2 regions of the Micrococcoides hystricis genome follow, and region 1 is predicted to be linked to the other one. Evidence: predicted binding sites of a transcription regulator. Region 1 holds the regulator's gene; the other holds the start of a gene.
What was found. The regulator LexA, encoded in region 1, represses DNA repair genes until DNA is damaged. The targets are predictions, from matches to a motif close to TCGAACANNTGTTCGA.

Region 1 (4,212 bases):
GCCTCGTACACAGCCTCCACAACATCTAGGCCCAGCGCAGTTCCGGTGGGGTTATTAGGCGAGCACAACAGAACAATGTGGGGTTGGTGTAGCCGCACTTGTTCGGCAGCGTGTTCGGGGCTGAGACTGAAATCTTCGGCTCGTGGAGCAGCAATGTACTCGTTGTTTGTCCCGCTAGCCAGGATGGGGTACATCGAGTATGTGGGAGCGAAGCTCAGCACTTTGCGCCCTGGCCCGCCGAAGGCCTGCATGATCTGCTGGAGAACTTCATTGGAACCGTTTGCGGCCCAAATCTGCTCTTTGGTCAGGTCGTGTCCCAGGTAGAGCGCAAGTGCTTCGCGCAATTCTACAAATTCACGGTCCGGGTAGCGGTTCATCGTCGCGGCAGCAGCCGCGGCGTATTTCACCACAGCGTCCTGAACATCTTGCGGGACCGGGTGCGTGTTCTCATTCGTGTTCAGTTGCACCGGAACATCGATTTGTGGTGCACCGTAAGCACTCTTGCCGCGAAGATCATCACGTAGCGGCAATAGATCCAATAGCTCCTGCAGCGCAGCTGCTTCTTCTGGAGTTTCGGGGGTGGGATTGATTTGCTGACTCACACATACAAGGGTAGATCAGTTTCATGGCACTACCCATTCGGAGAAGTTATGGAGTCGGAACCTCGATGCTCTGGCCCGGCTGAAGTGGGTTCTTGTCCAGACCGTTCAGCTCCTCAATTTGCATCATGGTGACAGCCACGTCTTGATCTGGGCGCTCAGCAGATGCAATATCCCACAGGGTGTCTCCGGCGTATACCGTGACCTGCTTCGTCGGGACGCCTTCAACGGAGCCGACAGCTTGGGCTTGGTTCGTTTGGGCCGCAAACAGGTACATCATCACGATCAAGGCGGCGATGATGGCTGCCAGTAACGGCATGCCCCGGAAGAGGAAGCGGCCGCGGCGGGTCAATGTCAATGCGGTAGTAGCGGTTGCCATTGTAACGATCCTTTCTGCGTCAGCTGGAGTTCTTACTCCTCCAACCAACACCGACTTCGAACATATCTTCGATGTCTTGTTCTATAAAAGTTCTAGCACAAAGTTTCGAACAATGTCGAGTGTCGTTCGAAGATACCTTTCATATCCGTACGATTTTCGGTAGCCTTGTGCTAGGCATATTTCAAGGAAATCAAGGCCCACCGACAGGATAAGAACCTCGCGCAAGGAGATACTCAATGGCTGGTCGCCCACGCGGAGCACGCGGAGACAAGAACAAGCTCAGTGATCGTCAGCGCACCATCTTGACCTATATCGCGACGGAGATTGCTGATCGGGGCTATCCGCCATCCATGCGTGAAATCGGGGATGCCGCAGGGTTGGCCTCCCTCTCCTCCGTGACTCACCAGCTCAAACAGCTGGAAAAGATGGGGTACATTCGTCGCGATCCGAACCGGCCCCGCGCTCTCGAACTGATCAATGATGCTCTACAGCCCATTCCGCTCCAAGCAGTTGCCGACCGGGATCACCTAGTTTCGAATGTGGATATGCCTCGTGGCTGGCTGGGCGATGGCGGCTATGTACCAACGACCGACACACTCGCGACCGAAGCCGAACAGGTCCAGGTACCCGTCGTGGGCCGCATCGCCGCAGGTGGACCGATCTTGGCTGATCAGCAAGTCGAAGATGTCATGACGCTACCCAAACAGATCACCGGTGACGGCGAGCTCTTCATGCTCCGGGTCTCAGGAGACTCCATGATCGACGCGGCCATTTGTGACGGAGATTGGGTCGTCGTTCGCAAACAACAGGATGCCCACAATGGCGACATTGTCGCGGCCTTGCTCGACGACGAAGCAACTGTGAAGACGTTCCGCCAGCGTGATGGCCACACTTGGCTCTTGCCGCAGAACACCAACTACGAGCCCATTCTTGGTGATCACGCAACCATCATGGGCAAAGTCGTCTCCGTATTGCGTTCAGTCTGAGAACCCGGAGTAAGGGCAACCGCTAGCTGCTCAGGCGTTTGAGCACCTGTAAGATCTTGTCGCGGTCTGTTGTGGACCAGAAATCCGGTAGCGCCGACTTGATGAACCCGCCGTATGACTTCTTGACGATCCGTGAATCAATGATGGCTACGACGCCACGGTCGTCGCTGCTTCGAATGAGCCGCCCAACCCCTTGAGCGAGCCGCATGGCCGCATGCGTTGCAGACACCGTCAGGAAGCCATTTCCCCCGGCACGGGCAACTTTCAGCGAGCGCGCCTTAGACATCGGATCATCCGGTCGTGGGAACGGAATCCGGTCAATGATCACCAGCCGCAATGCGTCCCCGGGAACATCGACACCTTGCCACAGGCTCATGGTGCCGAACAGGGACAGGTCCTTGTCCTCGGAAAAACGACGGATCAGGTCTGCCATGCTGGACTCGCCTTGGCACAAGATCGGCATGTCCAGTTCATCGCGGATATAGGCCGTCACCTCTTTTGCCGCGGCGATCGAGGAGAACAATCCTAAGGCACCTCCCCCGCTGGCTTCCATGAGGTCTCTGATTTCGCTCAGGCTTTCCGGGGAACGCTGTTGTGTTGGTTCCGGCAGGTGCTGGGCGGCATACAGAATTCCCTGTCTCGGGTAGTCGAAGGGGGATCCCACGTCCAGCCCACGCCAGCGTGAGCTTTCCTCCCGGCTCAACCCGATGCTGCCCGCCACCGAGGCGAAGTCGCCCCCAATCGCCAACGTAGCGCTGGTCAAGATGACAGTACGATCCTCCAACAGACCCTGTTTCAAAGGCCCTGCAACGGAAATCGGAGCGACCCACAACTGTGGCGGCGTCATTGGATCTGGATCTTGGTAGCCCTTGCCTGGCACATGCGTCCGGGGCCGAGTCAGCCAGAGGGCCTCATGGGCAGGACCTGCCGCGCGCGCAGCGCTGCCAGTGATTCCTTGGGCCGAGTTCATGACCCGGTCGGCCGCATCGTACACAGCTTGGAGTCGAGACCGAGCCACCTGCCGGCCGGCATCTTGGTCTTTCCCTGAATCTTTCGTATCCGAGAGCAGGGTGCGCGTCGCACTGAGCACGGCAGCCAAAGCAGCCTCTTGGGCCTGATTCAGCCCCATCTCGAGCAACCCGTCACTAGTTGCGTTGAAGGCGTTCTCGAAGTCTTTGATGGCCTCTTCTAACAAGGCTGGAGAGACCGAGGTGTGCTTGCGGGTACTCGTGGCGGCGGCCTTCATTGCCGCCGCGGAAAGCTCGGTAGACACCGAGGTGGTGATCCGGTCTTGGAGTTCGTGGGCCTCATCGATGATGACAACATCGTGTTCGGGAAGGACCCCGTATCCTTCAATGGCGCTGAATGCTAGGAGCGCGTGGTTCGTCACCACGATGTCAGCGGTTGCCGCATGTGCGCGTGACTGTTCGACGAAGCACTCGTCGTAGAACTGGCATTTGCTGCCCAAGCATTCCCGAGCACTGACGGAAACCTGCCGCCAAGCACGATCCGAAACTCCGGGAGAGAGATCATCGCGGTCGCCGGTCTCGGTTTCCGCTGCCCACGCACGCAGGCGTTGGATCTGCTCGCCTAGCTCACTCAATCCGGAGCCAAAGGACGTGGCTGCCTGCGGAGTCTGCTCCGTCAACGGAACGGCGGCACCATCATCGAGCATACCGATCAGGGCTTCTTGCCCCTCGTCTTCAGGAAAGCCGCCGGCGAGCTTGTTGCGGCAAACATAGTTTGACCGCCCTTTAACGAGCGCGGTTACTGCCTCCCGTGGCAGCTTGTCTTCAAGCGAATCTAACAACCGGGGAAGGTCACGACTCATCACCTGAGACTGCAACGCCAATGTAGCGGTGGAGATCACCACGGGCTTGTCGCTGTTCATGGCGTGATGCAGCGCCGGTACTAGATAGGCCAGAGACTTACCGGTACCGGTCCCGGCTTGTACGAGCAAGTGCCGGTTTTTCTCAATAGCTTCGACGACCTCGGCGGCCATGGTGACCTGACCGGGTCGTTCTTGTCCGCCTAACCCGTCGACAGCTTCCTGCAGCCACTCCAAGGCCACTTTCTGCGACGGTGAATACGTGGCCGTGGCGGGTTGGGAGTCAGCAGCAGATTGAGGCATTGCTCCAGTCTACGTGGCCACACCGACGGTCTAGGGTTGTCCACACCAGATTAGGCATCCTGATATTGGCTCAACTCTCCGGCCAGCTCGGCCCGCACCTTCACCCGCATCGCGGTC
Region 2 (4,212 bases), on a different contig from region 1:
CCTCCAAAACTATTTGGAGCAACAACAACAGCGCGTCGAGTCCATCGCCAAAGAAGGCACCGACCTAGTGGCAAGCATTAAGGCGTTGAGCCTAGGCGGCAAGCGCATTCGACCGCTTTTCGCTTGGTACGGGTGGCAAATCGCAGGCAGTAATCCGACCGATGAACGCATCCGGCGACTGGGGGTGAGCTTGGAGCTATTTCAAGCCGCGGCCCTGATCCATGATGACATTCTGGATCGCTCCGACACCCGTCGTGGACAGCCCAGTGCTCACCGGAGTTTTGAAGCACTCCACGTCGGTCGCGGCTGGGATCAGGATGCCGAGCATTTTGGTGTCTCTGCCGGAATCCTAGCGGGAGATCTGAGTTTGGCCTTGTCGGAAGAGGTCTTTGCCAGCGTGGTTCTCGACATTGCTGCCGGCTGCGCTGACGCGGCGGCTAGCGCCCGAAAAGTCTTCGACGATATGCGCTTTGAAGTGATGACCGGACAATACCTGGACATTCGTGAAGAGTCGGCGGGGCGTTTCCACACCCCTGATGTTGCGCTTGAGCGCGCCATGACGATTCTGCAGTACAAATCTGCCAAGTATTCAGTCGAGCGACCACTGATGTTGGGTGCTGCTGCCGCCGGCGCGAACCCCGAACTTTTGGCGCAGCTGTCTAAGCTGTCCTTGCCGCTGGGGGAAGCGTTTCAACTACGTGATGACCAACTTGGAGTGTTTGGTGATTCGGCCGTGACGGGTAAGCCAAGCGGTGATGATCTGCGTGAAGGCAAGCGCACCGCGCTCATTGCTTATGCCCGATCCGCCAGCACAGCTGCTGGACAGCAAATGATCGATGATCATCTCGGTGACAACGAGCTCAGCGAGGCGCAAATCGCCGAGCTGCAGGATCTCATTCGTAACTCTGGCGCCGAAACCAAGATTGAGCAGTTGATCGAGGCGAAAGCCCAAGAGGCGTTCGCTCACATCGACACTCTCCAGTGCCCCACTGCTGTCCGCACCGGCTTGCGCACGCTAGCTGAGGCCGCAATCAACCGGCAAAAATAGCCATACGCAGTCCCAACGCCCCCGAATGGTTCTATGGGATGCTGTTGCTTACCAGGCCAGGGCTTGTGCTCGCCGACGCACTTCTGTTTTGTGACCGTTGCGCAGTGCTTCCAATGGGGAGCCATTTAATGATTCGTCGACGGTAAAGAGCCAACGCAGGGCTTCTTCATCGCTGTAACGCGCATCGCGCAGCAGCGTAATCGTGCCGCGCAGCGATTCGAGCACACGCGACTTCTCCCCGTCTTCCACGATGAACGCGGCAGGCACAGCACGAACTAAGTCGTTACCACCGCTCGCGCTGGGGATGCGGTGTGCCAGCAGGGCGTCTTCGGCAAGAAGACGGTGAACCTTGGTGATTTTGACGTCCAAGAGTTCGGCGATATCTGGCAAGGTTCGCCAGTCTTTGATGAGTTCTGTAAGTTCCACTCTTCAAGAATCCCACACATCGGCTGTGACCGGGCTGCTCTGGCCATTGAGATTCGACACGCCCGAGCATCGAACAAAGTCGTCACCGATATTGAATCGTTATCAAGGCTTAAGGTAAGTTACCAATAGTCACAATTTCATCACGATTCACACGCGTTACATTCAGTCCCAACATATGTACGGTGGTTTCGAGGGTGAATGCAGTTCGCTCACCTGGGAGTACTCCTATGTCCGTTACTCGCACTTCGCGTCAGCGCGTCTTGAAGACCGCCGCCGCCACTACGGCTCTACCAGCAGTCGCGCTTGGTAGCCTCGCCCTCGCTGCTCCTGCCACGGCAGCCCCTGCTGCCCCACTGCAGCCAAAACAGCCGACCGCCAGTAACATTTCACTTGCCCAGTCCAAGATTGTTCAGTCTTTAAGCTCTCGTTCTGTACCTTCATCGGTGAAGGTCAAGGCGGGCGACAGCATCTATTCGATCGCGAAGCGCTACAAGCTGAGCGTCTCAACCGTTCTGAAGCTCAATGGGCTGACGAGCAAATCCGTGATCTACCCGGGTCAGCGCATCAAATTGCGTGGAACTGCCCCCGTTTCGACGACGGCTAAGAAGAGTTCCAGCAGCTCTTCCAGCTCTAGCTCTTCCACGTATACGGTGAAATCAGGGGACACACTCTCCGGTATCGCGGCCAAGACTAAGACCAGCCTGAGCACCCTGCTCCGTGCCAACGAGCTCAAGTCATCCTCCATCATCTACCCGGGCCAGAAACTCAAGCTAAGCGGATCTGCTGCTTCCGCAAAGTCCAGCAGCCGTCCAGCAACGAGCTCTTCTAGCTCCAGCGCCTCCTCTTCCACCTACACGGTGAAATCCGGTGACACGCTCTCGGGCATCGCCGCTAAGACCAAGATCAGTCTGAGCACCTTGCTGCGCGCCAACGGGCTCAAGTCATCCTCCATCATCTATCCGGGCCAGAAGCTCAAACTGAGCGGATCGGCTGTAACTTCTAAGAGCTCCAGCTCGGCATCGTCGGCAGCACCGTCAAAGTCTGCCGGCACGTACACCGTGAAATCGGGGGACACGCTCTCGGGCATCGCCGCTAAGACGAAGACCAGCCTGAGCACCCTGCTGCGTGCCAACGGGCTCAAGTCTTCCTCCATCATCTACCCGGGCCAGAAACTCAAGCTAAGCGGATCTGCTGCTTCCGCAAAGTCCAGTAGCCGTCCAGCAACGAGCTCTTCTAGCTCCAGCTCCTCCTCTTCCACCTACACGGTGAAATCCGGTGACACACTCTCGGGCATTGCGGCGAAGACCAGCACTAGCCTAGCTACGCTGTTACGCGCCAACGGGTTGAAGTCTTCCTCCGTCATCTACCCGGGGCAGAAGCTGAAGCTGAGTGGTTCGGCGTCCACCTCTACCGCTAGCAAGGCTTCCTCGAGCACGTCCGCGTCGACTGCTACCGGCGGAACCTACACGGTGAAGTCTGGTGACACGCTCTCCGGCATTGCCTCCCGTAATGGCATTAGCTTGTCGACCCTGTTGAGCGCCAATGGGCTGAAGTCTACTTCGACGATTTACCCGGGCCAGAAGCTCAAACTCAGCGGCAAGGCCTCCAGCTCCGCCAGCAACACCAAGAGCTCATCAACTGTTTCGGCCGCGTCTAGCACGCAAGCGATCCCTGCTAATTTCTTGCACTACGTGTACCCGCAACAGACAGTGGCAGCCGCTAACAAGAACTACCAGACGCTGTTGTCCATGCAGATCCCTTCCAAGGCCTACATGGAGTCGCTCATCATCAGCACGGCACGACAAATGGGTGTTGATCCGAAGCTGGCCTTGGGCCATGCCATCACCGAGTCGCATTTGAACCATGCCTCGGTTTCACCGGCCAACGCCATTGGTGTCATGCAGGTCATCCCGTCTTCCGGCCAGTGGGCTTCCGAGATGGTTGGTCGCAAGCTGAACCTGCTGGATCCGCACGACAACGTTGTGGCTGGTGTGGCGATCATCCGTCATCTGCAGCGCAATGCACGCAGCGTTGATGAAGGCATCGCGGGCTACTACCAGGGCCTTCATGGAGTCCAGACCCAGGGCATGTACCCGGACACGAAAGACTATGTACGCAAGGTGCGCGCAAATATGCGCTAACCCCAAAGCTCGATAAGCTTGGGTGCTATGAGCACCAACCTCGTCGGCCAGACCTTTGGCGAACGCTACGAACTCATCGAGCGGATCGCTGAAGGCGGCATGGCTCAGGTTTACCGGGCCAAAGACCTGCGGCTCAGCCACGATGTGGCCGTAAAGGTGTTGCACGATCGGCTACGGGATGAACCGGGGATTGCTGATCGCTTTCGTCAGGAAGCGTTGACTGCAGCCCAGTTGAATCACCCGCACATCGTGAAGGTCACCGATCAAGGTTTGGATGGACCGTCAGGACTGCCCTATCTGGTGATGGAGTTCATTGAGGGCAACACGCTGCGCACCGTCTTGAATATCCGCCGGAAGCTCTCCCCCAAGGCTGCATTGATCTTCGCGGCGTCCATCGTCAACGGTTTGGCCGCCTCACACCAGGCGGGGCTGGTGCACCGTGATATGAAACCGGAAAATGTCTTGGTGTCGCGGGATGGCTCCATCAAAGTCACCGACTTTGGTCTTTCACGGCCGGCGACACAACACACGTCAGCCGATGTCTTGGTTGGGACCGTGGCTTATGTGTCACCGGAACTGGTGACCGGTGAACAGGCT

Region 2: a site for LexA is predicted at 1,642-1,657, ahead of ACFFFR_RS00220 (LysM peptidoglycan-binding domain-containing protein). Genes of this name have one in related genera too.

The regions. Positions count from the first base shown of each region.
Region 1 covers NZ_JBHLUB010000004.1:25,601-29,812, forward strand. The annotation lists gene ACFFFR_RS03500 (histidinol-phosphate transaminase) at 1-551, opposite strand, end outside; gene ACFFFR_RS03505 (LysM peptidoglycan-binding domain-containing protein) at 649-978, opposite strand; gene lexA (transcriptional repressor LexA) at 1,215-1,964, shown strand; gene ACFFFR_RS03515 (ATP-dependent DNA helicase) at 1,987-4,095, opposite strand; gene hflX (GTPase HflX) at 4,146-4,212, opposite strand, start outside.
Region 2 covers NZ_JBHLUB010000001.1:47,165-51,376, reverse strand. The annotation lists gene ACFFFR_RS00230 (polyprenyl synthetase family protein) at 1-1,048, shown strand, start outside; gene ACFFFR_RS00225 (Rv2175c family DNA-binding protein) at 1,097-1,474, opposite strand; gene ACFFFR_RS00220 (LysM peptidoglycan-binding domain-containing protein) at 1,702-3,615, shown strand; gene ACFFFR_RS00215 (protein kinase domain-containing protein) at 3,643-4,212, shown strand, end outside.